DNA from 2 places in the Caballeronia sp. LZ001 genome. Region 1 is predicted to be linked to the other one. Evidence: predicted binding sites of a transcription regulator. Region 1 holds the regulator's gene; the other holds the start of a gene.

Evidence for each region. Region 1 encodes FNR, which switches genes on or off when oxygen is low (the NO sensors DNR and NnrR bind a similar motif). Its sites were predicted from a motif close to TTGATNNNNATCAA; they were not measured.
Region 2: the regulator FNR is predicted to act here: its motif matches at 1,744-1,757, upstream of P9292_RS17185 (OmpW family outer membrane protein).

What each region holds. Positions count from the first base shown of each region.
Region 1 is NZ_JARTVX010000001.1:72,742-76,148, forward strand. It holds gene P9292_RS00365 (ion channel) at 1-33, shown strand, start outside; gene P9292_RS00370 (hypothetical protein) at 137-409, shown strand; gene P9292_RS00375 (hypothetical protein) at 721-1,023, shown strand; gene fnr (fumarate/nitrate reduction transcriptional regulator Fnr) at 1,137-1,925, opposite strand; gene P9292_RS00385 (response regulator transcription factor) at 2,114-2,767, opposite strand; gene P9292_RS00390 (PAS domain-containing sensor histidine kinase) at 2,764-3,407, opposite strand, start outside.
Region 2 is NZ_JARTVX010000004.1:1,398,888-1,402,294, reverse strand. It holds gene P9292_RS17195 (GFA family protein) at 1-20, opposite strand, end outside; gene P9292_RS17190 (hypothetical protein) at 261-821, opposite strand; gene P9292_RS17185 (OmpW family outer membrane protein) at 1,022-1,675, opposite strand; gene P9292_RS17180 (hypothetical protein) at 1,871-2,152, shown strand; gene P9292_RS17175 (hypothetical protein) at 2,270-2,767, opposite strand; gene P9292_RS17170 (GlxA family transcriptional regulator) at 2,885-3,407, opposite strand, start outside.

The DNA.
Region 1 (3,407 bases):
ACAAAGCAAGCCACGAGGCGCGCGCCCCGATGAGCGGGCGCGCCGGCACCGCGTTCCGATGAGTTAAATCAAACCCGGAGCGCCCGCGCGCCGGTATCGTCGTGGCATCGACGAAGCCTCTGGAGCGGAGTGCAAGATGAGAAAGTCGGCGCTGTGCGCAGCATTGCTGCTCGGACTCGCGGCATGCGCGCCCGATGACCGCTGGAATCGATTCAGGCAAACGGAGCCGGCGCTCGTCGAGGCGCGGGAATTTGCCGCGATGGATTGCGCCGGCCCGGACGAATGCTCGCGCCGTTGGGAGCGGACCCGGGAGTATGTCGCGCGCTACTCCGCCACGCGCATCCGCCGTGCGAACGCCGCCGAGATAGAAACGGGACGCCCGCTCGAAGCCGGCGTCGTCTATCTGTAGGCGACACGCACGCCGTCGGGTACGAGCAGTGACGATGCGCGCATAAGCCTCAAAGGCATGTGCCGGGGCATGTATGGAATGGATGGCGGGCCGGGCCTGCTATATGCGCGATGCGCGAGCCAGATACGCAGCATCGAGATGAAGTTTCGCGCCTTCGTGCTGGCGCCGGCTGACGGTCCGATAGACGACGCGGCGTGATCGCACGCCGCGGGGATGAGTCGCCGGTGACGCGCCGATGGTGAAGCATGTAGCGCATCAGACGCCCGCTTCGCAGTGTATGCAGGAACCGTGAAGGAAGGGAGAGAAAGACCATGGGCCTCGGAATGCAGATCGCCTGTCTGGGTTTTGCCGGCTCGGATGAGATAGAGCGAGAAGCCGGCGTCGGTCTGGTTCGGCTCGAACGCGTCGCGAAAGACATTGCCAACTGCCACTTGAGCATCGAGGCCCATCTCGACCAGTCGGGAACCTGCCTCTATGATGCCCGGCTCGATCTGGTGACGCGCGAATTCGACGTCGTCTCGGCCGGGAGTATCTCGAGTTCCGATTTGAGCGCGGCGATCCATCAGGTGTTCGAGCATGCCGTGCGCCTTCTTCGGCAGAGAAGCAGCGCATGATCTACGAAGCGATGCGCGTCGGTCACCGGATGCGCAGAGCGCATACTTCCGGGCGCTCACACGAAGAGCGCTCCGCGCGTGCGCCAGTCCCGCTCTTTAACCCGAGGCGTTGCTCATACCCGTTCGAGCCCCTCGCGATCCAGAATCCGCACTTCCTTGCCTCGCGTGTCCACCACGCCAGCCTTATGCAGCTTTGAGAACATCCGGCTCACCGTTTCCAGCTTGAGGCCCAGATAACTGCCGATTTCCTCGCGCGTCATTCGCAGCACGAACTGCGCCGGCGAATAGCCGCGCGCCTTCATGCGCGACGAGAGATTGAGCAGGAACGCAGCGACGCGCTGTTCCGCCGACATCGTGCCGAGCAGCATCATGAGCCTGGATTCGCGCACGATTTCGCTGCCCATCAGACGATGTACGTGATGCTGAATGGTCCTGACCTCGCGGCACAGCCGTTCGAGCAGATCGAACGGAATGACGCAAACCACGCTCTCCTCCAGTGCGGTGGCGTCGCAGCTATAGTGGTCCGAACTCACGCCGTCGAGCCCGAGCGCGTCGCCCGCCAGGTGAAAGCCCGTGACTTGCCCGTTGCCTTCGCGATGCATGACGACGGTCTTGAAGCAGCCGCTGCGTACGGCATAGAGGCTGCGGAATGCGTCGCCGCAGCGGTAGAGCGTTTCGCCGCGCCGTACGGTCCGCGTCGCGCAGATGATCGCATCGAGCCGCTCGTATTCATCGCGCGAGAGCCCGCCCGGCATGCAGATTCGCTGCATCGAACAGGTCGAGCAGCGCACGCCGTTGCGTGTCGCGGCGGACCTGGAACTTTCCGCGATCTGAAAAGCGCAGCGCGGCGCCGGCGCTTCGGATCGAACGGCGATGGATCTGTGTTCGCTATCGAGTAACATGCAAGGCTCCTGTCGAATTTCAGATTCGCGTCCGAGCCGAATGTCGTGAGACCCGGAAGTTCGATACGCCGCATGAATCCATGCATCGATTATCAGCCGCGCTATCTCGAAAGCAAATCGGCAGCGATGGAAAGGTCGGTAGGGATTTGGGAAGGCGTGTAGGGAAATCCTGACACGCGGGAGGCCGGTCAGACTTCGTTGTCTTCGTCGTCGAACAGCTTATGCTTGACTGCATAACGCACGAGCGCCGCTTCATGCGACATCTGCATTTTCTCGAGTATGCGCGCCTTGTATGTGCTGATCGTCTTGGCGCTCACGCACAGCGTCTCGCCGATCATATTGATGGACTCGCCCGCGCAAAGCCGCCGGAAGACTTCGAATTCGCGGTCCGACAGATGTTCATGCGGTAGAAGCTCGGCGCGCCCGCTCAGGTTCTGCGCGAAGCGTTCAGCCATCGCGAGGCTCACGTACGCGCCCCCCGCGGCGACCTTGGTCACGGCAGAGACCAGTTCCGAGCTCGCGCTTTCCTTGGTGAGATAGCCGGATGCGCCTGCCTTGAACGCCCGCGTGGCGTATTGCTGCTCCGCGTGCATGGTGAGTACGAGAATGCGCAGGCCGGGCTTTTCCTCCTTGATCTGGCCGAGCAGATCGAGGCCGCTGCGGCCCGGCATCGACAGATCGAGGACCAGCACGTGCGCCGGCGTCGAACGAACGAGAGCAAGCGTACTGGCCGCGTCGCTCGCTTCGCCGGCGACCTCGAAGCCGCTCGCGTCGGCAAGAATATGGCGCAGTCCGTCGCGTACCAGCGTGTGGTCGTCCGCGATCAGCACTTTTATCGTCATGGTTGCGATTCCTTTTCCCGCACGGCGTCGCGCGGCAGAACTACGGTCAGCACGAAGCCGCTTTCCGGCATCGAATCTATCTGGACGCGCCCGCCCAGCGCGTTCGCCCGCTCGCGCACGCCCAGCAAGCCGAACGATTTCGCGTTCGCCGATGGCAAGGCCGAAGCGCCGATTCCGTCGTCGCCCACGCGCAGCACGCAATTGTCGCGGTCGGCGCTGAGCGACAGATCGACGCGGCTCGCGTGCGCATGGCGAACGATATTCGTGAGCGCCTCTTCGACGATGCGAAAAACAGCGGTCGCCGCGTCCGTATTGAACGCGAGATCGCCAGTGTCGAACTCGTGCCTGACCTCGATGCCGTGGCGCTGAATGAAATCCTCGACGAGCCAGTCGATGGCCGCCGGCAAACCGAGATCGTCGAGCATGACCGGCCGTTGATGCGCAGCGATGCGCCTGAGCGACGCGATATTGCAGTCGACCAGGCCAAGCATGCGCTGCATTTGGGCGGCGATGCCATCGTCGAACTTGCCCTGCGCGTCGAGCCGCGCCTTGAGCACGGACATTTCCATCTTCAATGCGCTGAGCGTCTGGCCGAGGTCGTCATGCAGTTCACGCGCGATCCGGCTCTTTTCCTGCTCGC
Region 2 (3,407 bases), on a different contig from region 1:
AGGGACGTCATGGCGTTCATCTGAAGTCTCCGTTTCGCGCTGCAAGGAGCTTCTAATCGCTTGGCCCTCGGGCGCGTTCGTTATGAGCGTAGGTCGCACGATGCAGACTGCCTGGGCCGTGTTGTCTGGCCGCGTCCGCAAGAGTTGAATACTCTTTCACCGTCTGCTTCAGCCGTATAGCCACGAGCGCGACAAGCGCCCTGCATTAGCCGATGCAACGAGCGCACTCGAGCGAATGCGCTCATCGGCGGCCCTCGGCTTCAGCGAACGTAGTAACCGCGATTTTGCATGCACTCGCCGTACGCGCGCCAGTAGCGCACCATTGGCGGCTCGGGCGGCGGCATCGGCGGCATTTTCATCTCGGCGTAATTTGCATCCGATGCGCCCGAGGCCGCCACGGCGCCCGATGCGCCCGAAGCACCTGCAGCGACCGCGGCTCCGGATGCGCCCATCGGCGCCGATGCGCCCGCGGCAACCGTCGCCGAAGCGCCTGCGGGCCGGCCCGCCATCGTCGCGGATGCGCCCGATGCCGGCGCCGCCGACGCGGCCAGCGCGCCCGATGCAACCGGCGGCAACGGCGGCTCAACCGGGCGCGGAGCCCCGAGCGTGCGCGTCTCGATGGCGTTGTTCTTGGGTGCGGTCTGCGGCTCGCGCGCCATCACGACCTTGGTCGTCTGATTGGCATAGGCGTAGCAGGCCGCGTTGTCGACGCTCTGCTGCCCCGTGCTCTGACTGCGGCCGGGCAAGGCGAGCGGTTGTTGCGCGAAGGCCGCGCCACAACTGACGAGCAAAGCGAATCCCGCGTAAGTGGAAGGTCTCATTGGCTTGCGTTTCCCCGATGCGGTGTTATTAGTCGTTGCAGCGCGCACGGGGTCACGCCGGCCTCAGGCGGCAGGTGACCGCGCGCGTCTGCGCCGGGCCTGCTGCAAGAATACCGTGCCGGCAAAGTGTTCCACGCCAGAAGCACCGGCTTCATCCGCCAAATTTCGATAAAACGGGTCGGTCGCCGCCTGTTTCGCCCTTAGAACTTCATGCCCACGCCAACGCCGAACACCCACGGGTCGATCTTGAGCGAGCCGAGATCGACGCCGCCCGCCGACGCGCTCGTGCGCATCCAGATCTTCTTGACGTCCGCGTTGACGAACAGATTCTTCGCGACCTGCACATCGACGCCCGCCTGAAGCGCGGGGCCGAAGCTGCTGTGCTTGATGGAGACATCGGCGTCGCCCGCTTTCAGTTTGTCGTTGTAGAAGAGCGTGTAGTTGATACCCGCGCCGACATAGGGCCGCACGCGTCCCGCATGATTGAAGTGGTATTGCAACAGCAAGGTCGGCGGCAAAACACCCACGCCGCCCAGCCCGCCTATGCTCGATGTCACCTGATGCCGCGAGGTCGCGAGAATCAGCTCGACGCCGATGTCGTCGCGAATCATGTAGGTGAAGTCGAGTTCGGGAACGATGGAGTTGTTCACGTTGGTGTTGAGCGTGCCGAGCGCCCCGCCCGCGCTCACTTGCGGCTCGATGCTGATGGCGCGCAACCGCACGAGCACATCGCCTGCATGGATGCCGCTCATCGAAACGTTCGACGACGAATCTTCCGCCGCGTGTGCCATGCCCGCGCACAATGCCGCGCATGCCACGACGATGGCGCTAATGCCTGCTTTCACTGTTTTCATTGCTGGTTTTCCCTGTTCTGGATCGATGTCCTGCACAGGAATTGTCCCGAGCGCAGCACAGCCCGGCGTTGATGCGCGTCAAGGCAAGACGCCGTGGTCTGCTCTCCTGCGGGGGACTTTGCGCGAGAACAAGCTATGTTCGCGGGTCCGTTGTTTGCTGGCTACAGTCGGGCGCACAACAACGGGAGGCGATACATGAAACCGATAATCGGCGCACTCAGCCGCACGGCGGGGATACTGCTCGGCGGCACGATCGCAGTCGTGGCAAGCGCCCAGCAACCGAACAAGCTGCACTACGACAGTACTCCGGCTTATCAGGAACACAGCTCGACGACACCTGCCGCAGCGGCGGCATCGGCGAGCGATGCGCTCAAGACGACGCCGGGCAAGACCTCGGCGGGAAAGGGACCAGCGCCGGATCGGCCGAATGGCTTGGGGATGGATGCGGGCGCGGGCAGTATGAGCAAGAAGCCCTGAGCTTCGTGCGGGGTTGGGAGGATCGCAGAACGCGGACGTGTTCGTAGGTCCGCGCGCCTCGATGCGCTACGAACAGGCTGCCAATGTCCTCGCCCCGCAAGACCATTGCTTGGCACGCTATGACGCATCCTTCGCCTTATGCGGCCACGGCCAGGTCGCATACCGCGACGTCTTCGCTGAATCGCTGGACTCGGCTGCATCCAATGACGCTGTGTTCTGCTCGACCTCCGGCAAGTCCTCGCCAAACCAGACCACCTCGCGGCGTCGTTCCTCGACGTACGCATCCCAGCCTTTCGCGTTGTCTTCGAATAGATCGTGACGCACGGTATTCGCGAGCATCGGCCGATTGAGCGTCTCGTCGAGCAGCGCCTTCGGCCACACGAAAAACGCGCCCGACGCGCGCCGGATAAACTCGCGCGGCGTCATGTCGCCCGCGACGAAGCCAAGCAGCGTGAAGTCCGCGAGCGCATCGGTGCCACGCACCGCATCGGCGATGCTCGGATAGTCATCGGCGCATTGACTCAGGCAGAACACGGTTTCCAGCACATCGCCGAGATGCAGCAGCAATGCGCGCCGCTCGAAGGGGTCCTGCACGGGGGACGCTTGTGTCGTCATTCGATCTTCCGTCTGTCGATTTAGTTTGCGATGCAGCGTGCCCGCAGCAAGAAAAGCCGCAACAGCGGCACGCCTCGTTATCCCAATTTTAACGAACGCACGGCGACGCCTGTTCCATCACTTTGAAAAGCGTGTCCTAAAGCTCAGCCGATAGTCGTTCGGCGATACCCCGAGCCGCCGCATGAACACGAGGCGCATGCGGTCCGCGGTGCCGAAGCCGCATTCGTAGGCCACGGTCTTGAGCGGCGTATCCGTGCTTTCGAGCGCGTTGCGCGCAGCATCGACCCGCGCGCGCTCGACGAACTCGTGCGGCGTCATCTGCGCGAGCTGCACGAAGGCCCGCGCGAAATTGCGCTCGCTCATGCCCGCGACCTTCGCGAGTTGCGACACTGCGAGCCTTTCGCCGATGTGCTCCATCACATAACCCTGCACTTTCGCCACCGGCGATGTCTCGTCGGCAGGCGCGCTCAGATAAGGGCTGAACTGCGACTGTCCGCCGCGCCGCTGCGCGAACACGACGAGGCGCTTCGCCACCGCAAGCGCCACGCGCGGCCCGTGATCTTCCGCGACGAGCGCGAGCGCCACATCGATACCCGCCGTCACTCCGGCCGACGTCACGAGCCGCCCATCGCGCATATAG